Regions from separate parts of the Arthrobacter sp. SLBN-112 genome, predicted to be linked through region 1. Evidence: riboswitches for the same ligand, from Rfam matches in the RefSeq annotation. Region 1 holds a riboswitch; each other region holds the start of a gene.
The links. Region 1 has a riboswitch for S-adenosylmethionine ahead of QF050_RS11450 (aminotransferase class V-fold PLP-dependent enzyme). Riboswitches for the same ligand answer to the same signal wherever they lie in the genome.
Positions count from the first base shown of each region.

Region 2: it holds a riboswitch for S-adenosylmethionine, as region 1 does, so the genes downstream of both, QF050_RS05400 (DUF1737 domain-containing protein) here and QF050_RS11450 (aminotransferase class V-fold PLP-dependent enzyme) in region 1, are expected to answer to the same signal.
Region 3: it holds a riboswitch for S-adenosylmethionine, as region 1 does, so the genes downstream of both, QF050_RS17395 (bifunctional o-acetylhomoserine/o-acetylserine sulfhydrylase) here and QF050_RS11450 (aminotransferase class V-fold PLP-dependent enzyme) in region 1, are expected to answer to the same signal.

Region 1 covers NZ_JAUSXY010000001.1:2,435,255-2,438,516, forward strand. The annotation lists partial or broken gene QF050_RS11450 (aminotransferase class V-fold PLP-dependent enzyme) at 1-1,329, opposite strand, end outside; SAM riboswitch class IV at 1,367-1,480, opposite strand; gene hisN (histidinol-phosphatase) at 1,622-2,446, opposite strand; gene rsgA (ribosome small subunit-dependent GTPase A) at 2,491-3,262, opposite strand, start outside.
Region 2 covers NZ_JAUSXY010000001.1:1,162,010-1,165,271, forward strand. The annotation lists gene QF050_RS05390 (O-succinylhomoserine sulfhydrylase) at 1-708, opposite strand, end outside; gene QF050_RS05395 (rhodanese-like domain-containing protein) at 709-1,119, opposite strand; gene QF050_RS05400 (DUF1737 domain-containing protein) at 1,116-1,379, opposite strand; SAM riboswitch class IV at 1,393-1,507, opposite strand; gene QF050_RS05405 (OpgC domain-containing protein) at 1,676-1,813, shown strand; gene QF050_RS05410 (hypothetical protein) at 1,935-2,189, opposite strand; gene QF050_RS05415 (TetR/AcrR family transcriptional regulator C-terminal domain-containing protein) at 2,412-3,116, shown strand; gene QF050_RS05420 (pyridoxamine 5'-phosphate oxidase family protein) at 3,139-3,262, opposite strand, start outside.
Region 3 covers NZ_JAUSXY010000001.1:3,725,142-3,728,403, reverse strand. The annotation lists gene QF050_RS20385 (hypothetical protein) at 1-146, opposite strand, end outside; gene QF050_RS17400 (VOC family protein) at 386-1,024, opposite strand; SAM riboswitch class IV at 1,291-1,405, shown strand; gene QF050_RS17395 (bifunctional o-acetylhomoserine/o-acetylserine sulfhydrylase) at 1,449-2,774, shown strand; SAM riboswitch class IV at 2,874-2,989, shown strand; gene QF050_RS17390 (homoserine O-acetyltransferase) at 3,002-3,262, shown strand, end outside.

The DNA.
Region 1 (3,262 bases):
CGGCCTGCGTCCACCACGTAGTCCCAGCCCAGTCCGCCGCCGCGCAGCGCGCGGATGCCGGCCAGGAGGCGTTCGGCGTCCTCCAGCCGGGATCCGACGCCGAAACTCGCCCGGAGGGATCCGTTCGGCAGGCCCAGGCGCTTCAGCAGCGGGTGGGCGCAGAAACGTCCGTCACGCAGGCCCACGCCGTGCTCCGCCGAAAGGTAGGCGGCCACCAGCCCGGCGTCGTAGCCTGCAACCGAGAAATTGACCACACCGATGGTGTCCGTTTCCGGATTGGTGTCCTTGAAGATTCTGGTGGACCGTCACGCCGTCGATGCCCTGCAGGCCCTCCACCAGGAACGAGCGGATGGCCGATTCGTGGGCATGCCACCGGGACTGGTCCAGTTCGGCGATCACCTGGGTGGCGCGCGCCAGGGTGGCTGCGCCAAGCACATTGGGTGAGCCGCCCTCGTGGCGGGCCGGGCCGGTGGCCCAGCTGACGCCGTCGAGCCTTGCTTCCTTCACGGCGCCGCCGCCGGCAAGGTGGGGGACACCGGCGTCCAGCCAGTCCGGACGTCCCACCAGGACGCCTGCGCCGAACGGTGCGTAGAGCTTATGGCCGGAGAACGCAAGGTAATCGACGTCGTCCGTGCTGATGTCCACCCGCCGGTGCGGCGCAAGCTGGGCGGCGTCTACCACAATCCGTGCGCCGTGCTGGTGCGCCAGTGCGGCCAATGCCCGGATGGGGAGGATCTCGCCGGTGACGTTGGAGGCGCCGGTGACGGCCAGCAGGCTGACCCCGCCCTGCTCCAGTTCAGCGCGGACGGCCTCCAGCGTGCCGCTGATGGTGTCCGCGGCGACGATGCTGCGGTGCGGGACGCCCTGCCACGGCAGGAGGTTGGCGTGGTGTTCGATGTCCAGGTACAGGACATCTCCGGCGGGGCGGCCGTCGGCCAACGGCAGGCAGCCGGCCAGCAGGTTCAGCGAGTCGGTGGTGTTGCGGGTGAAGATGACCGAATCATCGGGTCGACCTCCTACGAACTCGCGGACAATGCTGCGTGCGTTTTCATACACCGAGGTGCTGATCTGGGATGCATACCCGGCGCCGCGGTGGACACTCGCGTAGTAGGGGAGGATCTCGTTCAGGTACGCGGACACCACGGACAGTGCCGGGGCGGAGGCGCCGTAGTCGAGGTTTGCGTAGCGGACGTGGCCGCCGGAAATCAGGGGCGCCTGGATTTCGGCGCCGGTGACCGCGGCGAGGGGTCGGCCGGCAATGACCTGGCGCGGATCCGGCGCGGCTGCGTTGGCGATGGCGGACTGGGGGGAGACGGTGGCAGTTGTCACAGAGACCTCACTTGGATACAGGACTCCGGCATGGTGGAATCCGCGCTTGCCGTATCCGCTCCGGACCGGCCTGGTCGTCACCCGGGGCACCCCACCGCGAATGGAGGGTTGCCGGCCAGCAAACCGGGGTTTTGCGCTGGCACTCGTGACCTGGATAAAAGCGTAGAACATGGGGTGGCCAGGACTAAAGCCGCGGCAATTGTTAAGGCCTTTGTTACGTCCTGCCGAAGAAACGGCCGCGGACGCCCCCGAAAGGAGGCGTCCGGCGTCGTATTATTCGATTCTTCCGCGGTCAGGGAGCCTGCTGCAGGAGGTCGTCGAGTTCCGGGTTCAGTCGGTGCAGCACCTCTGAGTGCAGGATCGAGTTCGTGGCCAGGGCATTGCCGCCGAACGGGCCGTCCTCGCCTTCGAGGGAGGTGAAGCGGCCGCCGGCCTCCACCACGATCGGCACCAGGGCAGCCATGTCGTACAAGTTCAGTTCGGGTTCGCAGGCGATGTCCACCGAGCCTTCGGCCACCATGCAGTAGGACCAGAAGTCCCCGTACGCCCGGGTCCGCCAGACGTCCTCCGTCAGGCCCAGGAATTCGTCAAGGTTTCCGCGTTCCTTCCAGCCGCCCAGGCTGGAGTAGGAGAGGGAGGCGTCGGACAGGTTGGAGACGTTGGAGACCCGGAGCCGGGTGGCGGCGGCCAGGGACCTGCCCATGTAGGCGCCCATGCCTTTGGCCGCCCACCAGCGCTTGCCCAGGGCCGGTGCGCTGACGACGCCCACCACGGGCTCGCCCTCGTCCACCAGGGCGATCAGCGTGGCCCACACCGGGACGCCGCGGACGAAGTTCTTGGTCCCGTCGATGGGATCGATGATCCAGCGCCGCGAGCCGTGGCCGGTGCTGCCGAATTCCTCGCCCAGGACTGCATCGCGGGGCCGGGAGCGGGAGAGCTGGCCGCGGATGGCCTCCTCGGCCGCCTTGTCGGCGTCGGTGACCGGCGTCAGGTCCGGCTTGGTCTCGACGTGGAGGTCCAGGGCCTTGAAGCGGCTCATCGTCTGGTCATCCACGGAGTCGGCCAGGACATGGGCCAGGCGCAGGTCATCGTTGTAACTCGAAGCGGGTTGGATCATGGTTCCAAACTACCGTCTGCGTGCGTTTCTGCCGGGAGAACGCGTCAGTTGACGCTGCCGAGCTCCTTGGTTTCCTGTGCTTCCATCCTCGGGTCCGCGCCGAGCAGCCTCCTTAGGGACGCCAGCCGGGCCGGTCCCGTGGGACCGGCGTGCCCGCCGTTCACCCAATCATCCAGTCCGCAGTTAACCGCCGTTGCCGTGTGTTTGCAGCCGCGCTCGCAGTTTTCGATGCCGGGGGAGAGGTCCGGGAATGAGCGCAGGATCCTGTCCGGATCCACGTGTGCAAGGCCAAAGGAACGGATACCGGGGGTGTCAATGATCCAGCTGCCGGGCGGCGCGTCCGCCAGCCGCAGCGCCAGCGCCGAGGACGACGTGTGCCGGCCGCGCCCGGTGACCGCGTTCACCCCGCCGGTGGCCCGCTCCGCACCCGTCAACGCGTTGACCATGGTGGACTTGCCGACGCCGGAGTGCCCGAGCATGACAGTGACCGTGCCGTCCAGGTGGGCGCGGAGGGCTGCCACCGCGGCGCTGTCCAGCCGGGCGGAGAGGCCGTCGTCGGACCGTGCGTCGATCCCCGAAGCCTGTGCGTCCGCGGTCTTGCTGATGATCACCGGGAAGTCCAGGTGCGTGTAGTTGGAGAGCAGCTCCGCCGGGTCCTTGACGTCGGCCTTGGTCACCAGCAGGATCGGCTCGATCCCGGCGTCGTAGGCCGCCACCAGGGCGCGGTCGATGAACCCGGTGCGTGGCTCGGGGTTGGCTGCTGCCACCACGATCACCAGTTGGTCGGCGTTCGCGACGACGGCCCGCTCTATGGGA
Region 2 (3,262 bases), 1.3 Mb from region 1:
CACCGGGCCGTCGATGAATTCCTTGGTGCCCAGGATGGCGCCGCCCAGGACGCGGCCCTGCCCGTCGATGTGCTTGGTGCCGGAGTACACGATCACGTCCGCGCCGAGGTCCCCGCAACGCTGCAGCAGGGGAGTGGCGAAGACGTTGTCCGCAACCACCTTGGCGCCGGCGGCATGGGCGAGTTCACTCACCGCGGCGATGTCCACGATTTCCTGCATCGGGTTGGACGGGGATTCGAAGAAGACGGCGGTGGTGGGCTTGGACAGGGCCTCGCGCCACTGGTCCAGGTCCGGGCCGTCGACGAAGACCGTTTCCACGCCCCACCGGGGAAGGATCTCGTTCAGGATCACAAAGCACGAACCGAACAGCGATCGGGCGGCCACCACGCGGTCGCCGGCGGCGAGCAGCGCGCCCAGGGCGGTGAACACCGCGGACATGCCCGACGCCGTCGCAAAGCAGGCCTCGGCGCCTTCCAGCAGCCTGAGCCGTTCCTGGAATGTGGCCACGGACGGGTTGCCGTAGCGCGAGTAGACAAAGCGTTCGTCCTCGCCGGTGAAGGCGCGTTCGGCCGCCGCTGCGGATTCGTAGACGAACCCTGAGTTCAGGAAAATGGCCTCGGAGGTTTCCTGGAAGTTGGTGCGGTCCAGGCCGCCGCGGACCGCCTGGGTATCGGGGTTCCAGCCGGGGGCATCTTGATTGAAAGTCACTTAATTCTTTCCGAGGTTGGTGGGCAGGCCGCGGTTCTTCCAGCCGTTGACGGTCCGTTCGCCGTAGCGGTCCGGCTCGCCTTCGAAGCCCTCCAGGACGTTGTAGGAGGTGAAGCCGGCCTGGGTGGCCGCAATGGCTGCTGCGATGGAGCGCTGGCCTGAGCGGCAGAGGAACACCAGTTCCGCGCCGGGGTCCTCGGGCGCCTGCTCCGTCAGATCCTTCACGAAATCGGGGTTGGGGATGCCGCCAGGGAAGGTCCACTGGATGAACAGGGGATCGTTGTCCGTAGCCTTGGTGTCCGGAATGCCGATGTGGGCCCATTCGCCCTCGGTGCGGACATCCACCAGGATGGCGCCCTGCTCCAGCTTGGCCCATGCTTCCTGCGGCGTCAGGTCTCCTGCGTAGCTCATGCGTGGCCCTCGCCGTCGAACTCGCCCTCCAGGTCGTCAACGGCCGTGGCCACCGCGGCGTCTGCCGAGGCGATTGCGGCCGGGAGGACAACTGCCTGGGCCACGATGACGCTGCTGCCGTTGAAGGTGGCCGCCGGGCTGCCGTGCAGGACGTAGCCGTCCGCGAGTGCAGCCGAGATCCGCTCACAGAATGAGCGGTCGTCGGGGCCCGTAATCAGGCGGTAGGACAATTTTTCGTCAGGGGCGGGTGCGTCAGACACGACGGATCTCCTTCTTTCACGCTTGCAGCTCGAATCGGTCGATATGCCGAGTATTCACCTGAGGCACCCCGCCGCGAGAGGAGGGTTGCCGACCGGCCAGTCAGGGCTTAACACCGGTACTCATTACTCCCCAAAAACGTAACACCTGCCGCGCCAAGCCGCACGGCCGTCGTCGTCATGTTCCGTAATTGAGAGCTGGCAGCCGCTGCGCGTCACGGGAACGCTGCAAGGCGGCCGGACCGATAAAGTTTCTACCTGGGCGCCGCCCTGCCGTCACAGTGGGAGTACCGGGGGGTTTGCCAGCATGCGAACTGGGCTGGTTCCTGATCCCGCTTGGCCGGGCAACGCTTTACGTGTTCATCATGCACGTGGTGCTGGGGCTGCTGTGGGTGATGGTCCGCACCAGGTTCCTGTTCCGGCTCATTCCCACGTAGCGGCCGGGCGACGCCCGGTATGCGGTGCCCGGGCATGAAAAATGCCGTGGCACGGTCGGTGCCACAGCATTTATCTCAAGTGCCGAATGCTCGGTGGGGGAGGCCCCGCAGTTCCGGTGTCTTAGACCAGCTCGGGATAGGAAGCGACAATGTAGTCGGCGGCTGCCGCACCCTTCATGCGCAGGCCCTTGCGGCTTCCCGGCAGCCGGTCCTTCATCGCTGCCCAGAACGTTGTTTCCGTGCCTGGCAGGTGCTGATTGATGAAGCACCAGCTCATGTACAGGCCGTAGAAGCGGTCGCGTTCCAGCGTGGAGTCGGATGTCTGGTCGAAGTAGGTGGCGTCTTGGAGAAAGAGATCAAACTGGGAATGTGCCATGAGGGCGTCCCTTCGCTAAGTGCGTGGCGCCGCCGTTCGGCTACAGCAGCGGACTCGATGCCGTGCACTGGTGGCAATCGGGTCCATAGATTCGATCCCCGGAAAAACTGGGGTCGTTAGCGCCGTCAACGCCTGTCTACGCTGTAGACTTTACTCGTAGACTACATATGAGGCAACCCTCTCGGAAGAAGCCGGGAGGCCGCCCCCAGCAAGGATAAAGCCATGACCTCCCCCAATCCGTCCCGCGCCGGCAAAGCCAAAGCCAGGCTCAGCCGGGACATCGTGCTGGCTAAAGCGCTGGAAATGGTGGATGCCGAAGGCCTGGACGCGCTGACCATGCGCGGCCTGGGCCAGGAGCTGGGGCGGGACCCGATGAGCCTCTACCGCTACGCGGAAAACCGGGCCGCCTTGCTGGACGGGGTTACGGAACTGGTCCTGGGCCAGCTCACCATCCAGCCGGAGGACCCGGACTGGAAGGCGCAGTTGCGGAAGATCGCCCACAACCTGCGGATGCTGGCGCTGCGGCATCCCAATGTTGTGCCCCTGCTGGTCACCCGGCCCCTTTCCACCCCGCTGGGTTTGCGCCCGCTGGGCACGCTGCGGCCGCTGGAACAGATCCTGACGCTGCTGGCGGCTGCCGGATTCGAACCGGCCGACGCGCTGCACGTTTATCGCGTGTACTACGGCTTCCTCTACGGCCACATCCTCAACGAACTGCAGGAGTTCGTGGTGGACCCGGAAGAGAACGAGGTTCTGCTCCGGCTGGGGCTCCACCGCCTTCCTGCCAAGGAATTTCCCAGGCTGCGGGCGCTGGCGCCGGCGCTGTCGGATTACGACGGCGCCATCGAACTCGACCAGGGGCTTACCATCCTGCTGTCCGGGCTGGAAGCGCAGCTTTCCCGGCAGGCGGCAGTACCGCTCGGTTAGCGCGGAAGCGGCAAACGCAAGATTATTCGAACGAGGCCCGGCGGCGGTCCTGCACGCGGGTGTTCCAGACATCCGGCCGGTTCACCTGGAACCTGCGGCCGGTCAGGGCCTTGGCGTTGAGCCGGACATAGTTGGCCTTTTCGCCG
Region 3 (3,262 bases), 1.3 Mb from region 1:
ATCTCGTACCGCCGCTGCAATGCGTCCACTTCAGCATCAGCGTGAGCGCCGGAAGCCAGAAGAGCATCTTCGAGGTCCAGCGCATCCAGGGCAGCAATAGAGGCAGCAATACCCTCCACCGCCACTGCTTCACCGCTGCTTCCCATACCCACATCATCCAACGAGGGTCTGACATTCAAAGCCGAGGCGTTGGGTTCGGTGCCTCTTCCAGGGAATTCAGGGGTCCACTCTTGTGATCCTTAAGAGATGCCAAATGACGCTTAAAAGAATTCGGCCGCCATCGGGTGGTGACGCCGTTGTCACCACCCGATGGCGGCCGAAGCTGTTTGGGCGCAGGCCCATAGGAGCCCTCTCCGGAGATACGCCGGAGAGCGGGGGCGGAGGATCAGATAGTGACGGCCCCGTTTGCGGTTTCAAACGTGACGGACAGAATGCCGGGGGTGCCGTGCGGGGCTACCCACTCGACCGCAACGTCCTCAAGCGGCTTCTCCACCGGCTCGCCCAGCCACTCGGTCACCCGCGACGCGGAGCCGGCAATGGTCAGGCAGCTCATCTTGAGGTTGCTCTCGTAGGCGTTGGACGGGTGCAGGGACGGGTCGCCTTCCCACTTGAGCATGTAGGGGACCTGGGGGTCTGCAATGAGGCCCAGGATGCCAATCTGCTTCCAAACGAGTTCGCGGCCGTCCGGGAACTTGCGGTTGCCGTTCACGGCGGCGCGGCCCAGGCGTTCCTCGAACGGGGCGAGGTCGTCCACTTCGACGCACCATCCCATCCAGCCGCCGCCCGCTGCGGAACGGGCACGCACTGCCTGTCCGAACGGTGCCTTATCCGAAGCCGGGTGGTCCAAAACCTCCACAACTTCGAGGTATTTGTGCCCGGCGAGGGGGATGATCATATTCCGGGTGCCGAACCGGGGGTGGACCCCGCCCTTCACTGCCTCAACGCCGAGGGCAGTTGAAATACGTTCGGTAGTGGCCGCGAGGCCATCGTGTTCACAGGCGTAAGAGACGTGATCCATGCGCATGGCAACATCTTGGCACTTTGTGATCAGGCTCTCAGCTAAGGGCATCCTTACTTGGATTTTCGCCTCCGGCCGTGGTCAAAGTCCGGCCCTGGAACCCGGCCTAACCGGCGACGTAGTAGCCGGAGGTGTCGGCGATGACGTGGACGGTGCCGCTGGAGTTGTTGGTCAGGGCGATGGCCGCGACGGCCCGCTGGGCGCCAACAACGGAAGACCATGTTCGTCACAATGCTGTCCCCGCCCGCAGCGATGTTCCTACACTGGGCGCAGGTCATGAGCGCCAGCGACAAGCCCCGGCTCGCTGGCCGGCAACCCTCCATCCGCGGTGGGGTGCCCCGGGTGAGGACCAGACTGTCCGGCAATAGCCGGAAGTAAGCGCGGCCCGTGGTGCTCCCAGCATGCCGGGCCCATGTCATAGGAGACTGCGATGTCCAACGGATGGTCCTTCGAAACCCGCCAGATCCACGCAGGCCAGGAGCCTGACAGTGCCACCGGTGCCCGCGCACTGCCCATCTACCAGACCACGTCTTTCGTGTTCCCGAGCGCCGAGAGCGCAGCCAACCGTTTTGCCCTGGCTGAACTGGCACCGATCTACACCCGCATCGGCAACCCCACCCAGGATGCTGTGGAGCAGCGGATCGCCAGCCTCGAAGGTGGCCTCGCCGCTTTGCTGCTGAGCTCCGGCCAGGCCGCCGAGACCTTCGCGGTCCTGAATATCGCAGAGGCCGGGGACCACATCGTGGCCAGCCCCAGCCTGTACGGCGGCACGTACAACCTGTTTGCCCACACCCTCAAGAAGTTCGGCATTTCGGTCACCTTCGTGGAGGATCCGGACAATCTGGACCAGTGGCGCGACGCCGTCCAGCCCAACACCAAGCTCTTCTTCGGTGAAGTGGTGTCCAATCCCCGCCAGGACGTCCTGGATATCGAAGGCATCTCCGAGGTGGCCCACCAGGCCGGTGTGCCCCTGATCGTGGACAACACCCTCTCGACCCCCTACCTGATCCGGCCGCTGGAATGGGGCGCGGACATCGTGATCCACTCCGCCACCAAGTACCTGGGCGGCCACGGCTCCGCCATCGCCGGCGTCATCGTCGACTCCGGCAAGTTCGACTTCGGCAAGGAGCCCGAACGGTTCCCCGGCTTCAACACCCCGGACCCCACCTACAACGGACTGGTCTACGCCCGGGACCTTGGCGAAGGCGGCGCATTGGGCGCCAACCTCTCCTACATTCTCAAGGCGCGTGTCCAGCTGCTGCGCGACCTCGGCTCGGCCGTCTCCCCGTTCAACGCCTTCCTGATTTCCCAAGGCCTGGAAACGCTGAGCCTGCGGGTGGAACGGCATGTTTCCAACGCCACGGAAGTGGCGCGTTGGCTGGAGGCAAGGGACGACGTCGAATCCGTCGCCTACGCGGGGCTGCCGTCCAGCCCCTGGTACGAACGAGGCCGCACGTACGGCCCCAAGGGGACCGGCGCCGTCGTCGCCTTCAACCTGGCCGGGGGCGCGGAGGCGGGCAAGCGCTTCGTCGACGCCCTTGAACTGCACTCCCACGTGGCCAACATCGGTGACGTGCGGTCCCTTGTCATCCACCCGGCGTCGACCACCCACAGCCAGCTCTCGCCCGAGCAGCAGGTGGTGGCCGGGGTCAATCCCGGGCTGGTCAGGCTGTCGGTCGGCCTGGAGCACATCGACGACATCCTGGCCGACCTCGAAGCCGGTTTCCGCGCGGCCAAGGGCGCCGCTGACGCCTGATTGGCAGCACGCGGCGGCACCGCCGGCCGGCAACGCCGGGAAGTCACAACCAGTCACACTCTTGGCCTGGGGTGGGGGGTGTTTCGTACACTCGAACCAGGTCATGAGTGCCAGTGACAGCCCCGGCTTGCTGGCCGGCAACCCTCCTTCCGCGGTGGGGTGCCCCGGGTGAAGACCTGGCCTGCCGGTCAAATGACGGCAGGCAAGCGCGTAGAAGAGGTCTTGCCATGACGGTTACCGTCGCCCGTACCACCATTCCCGAACACGGAGTTGTCCGCTACGCCTCCATTGGAGGACTCGAGCTGGAGGGCGGCGGCTACCTGCCGGATGTCACGCTGGCTTACGAAACCTGGGGCACGCTGAATGCGGACGGCAGCAACGCCATCCTGATCGAGCATGCCCTGACCGGCAGCACCCACGTGACGCGCGGCGACACCGACGAAGAGGGCTGGTGGGAACAGCTGGCCGGTCCCGGCGCTCCCGTGGAT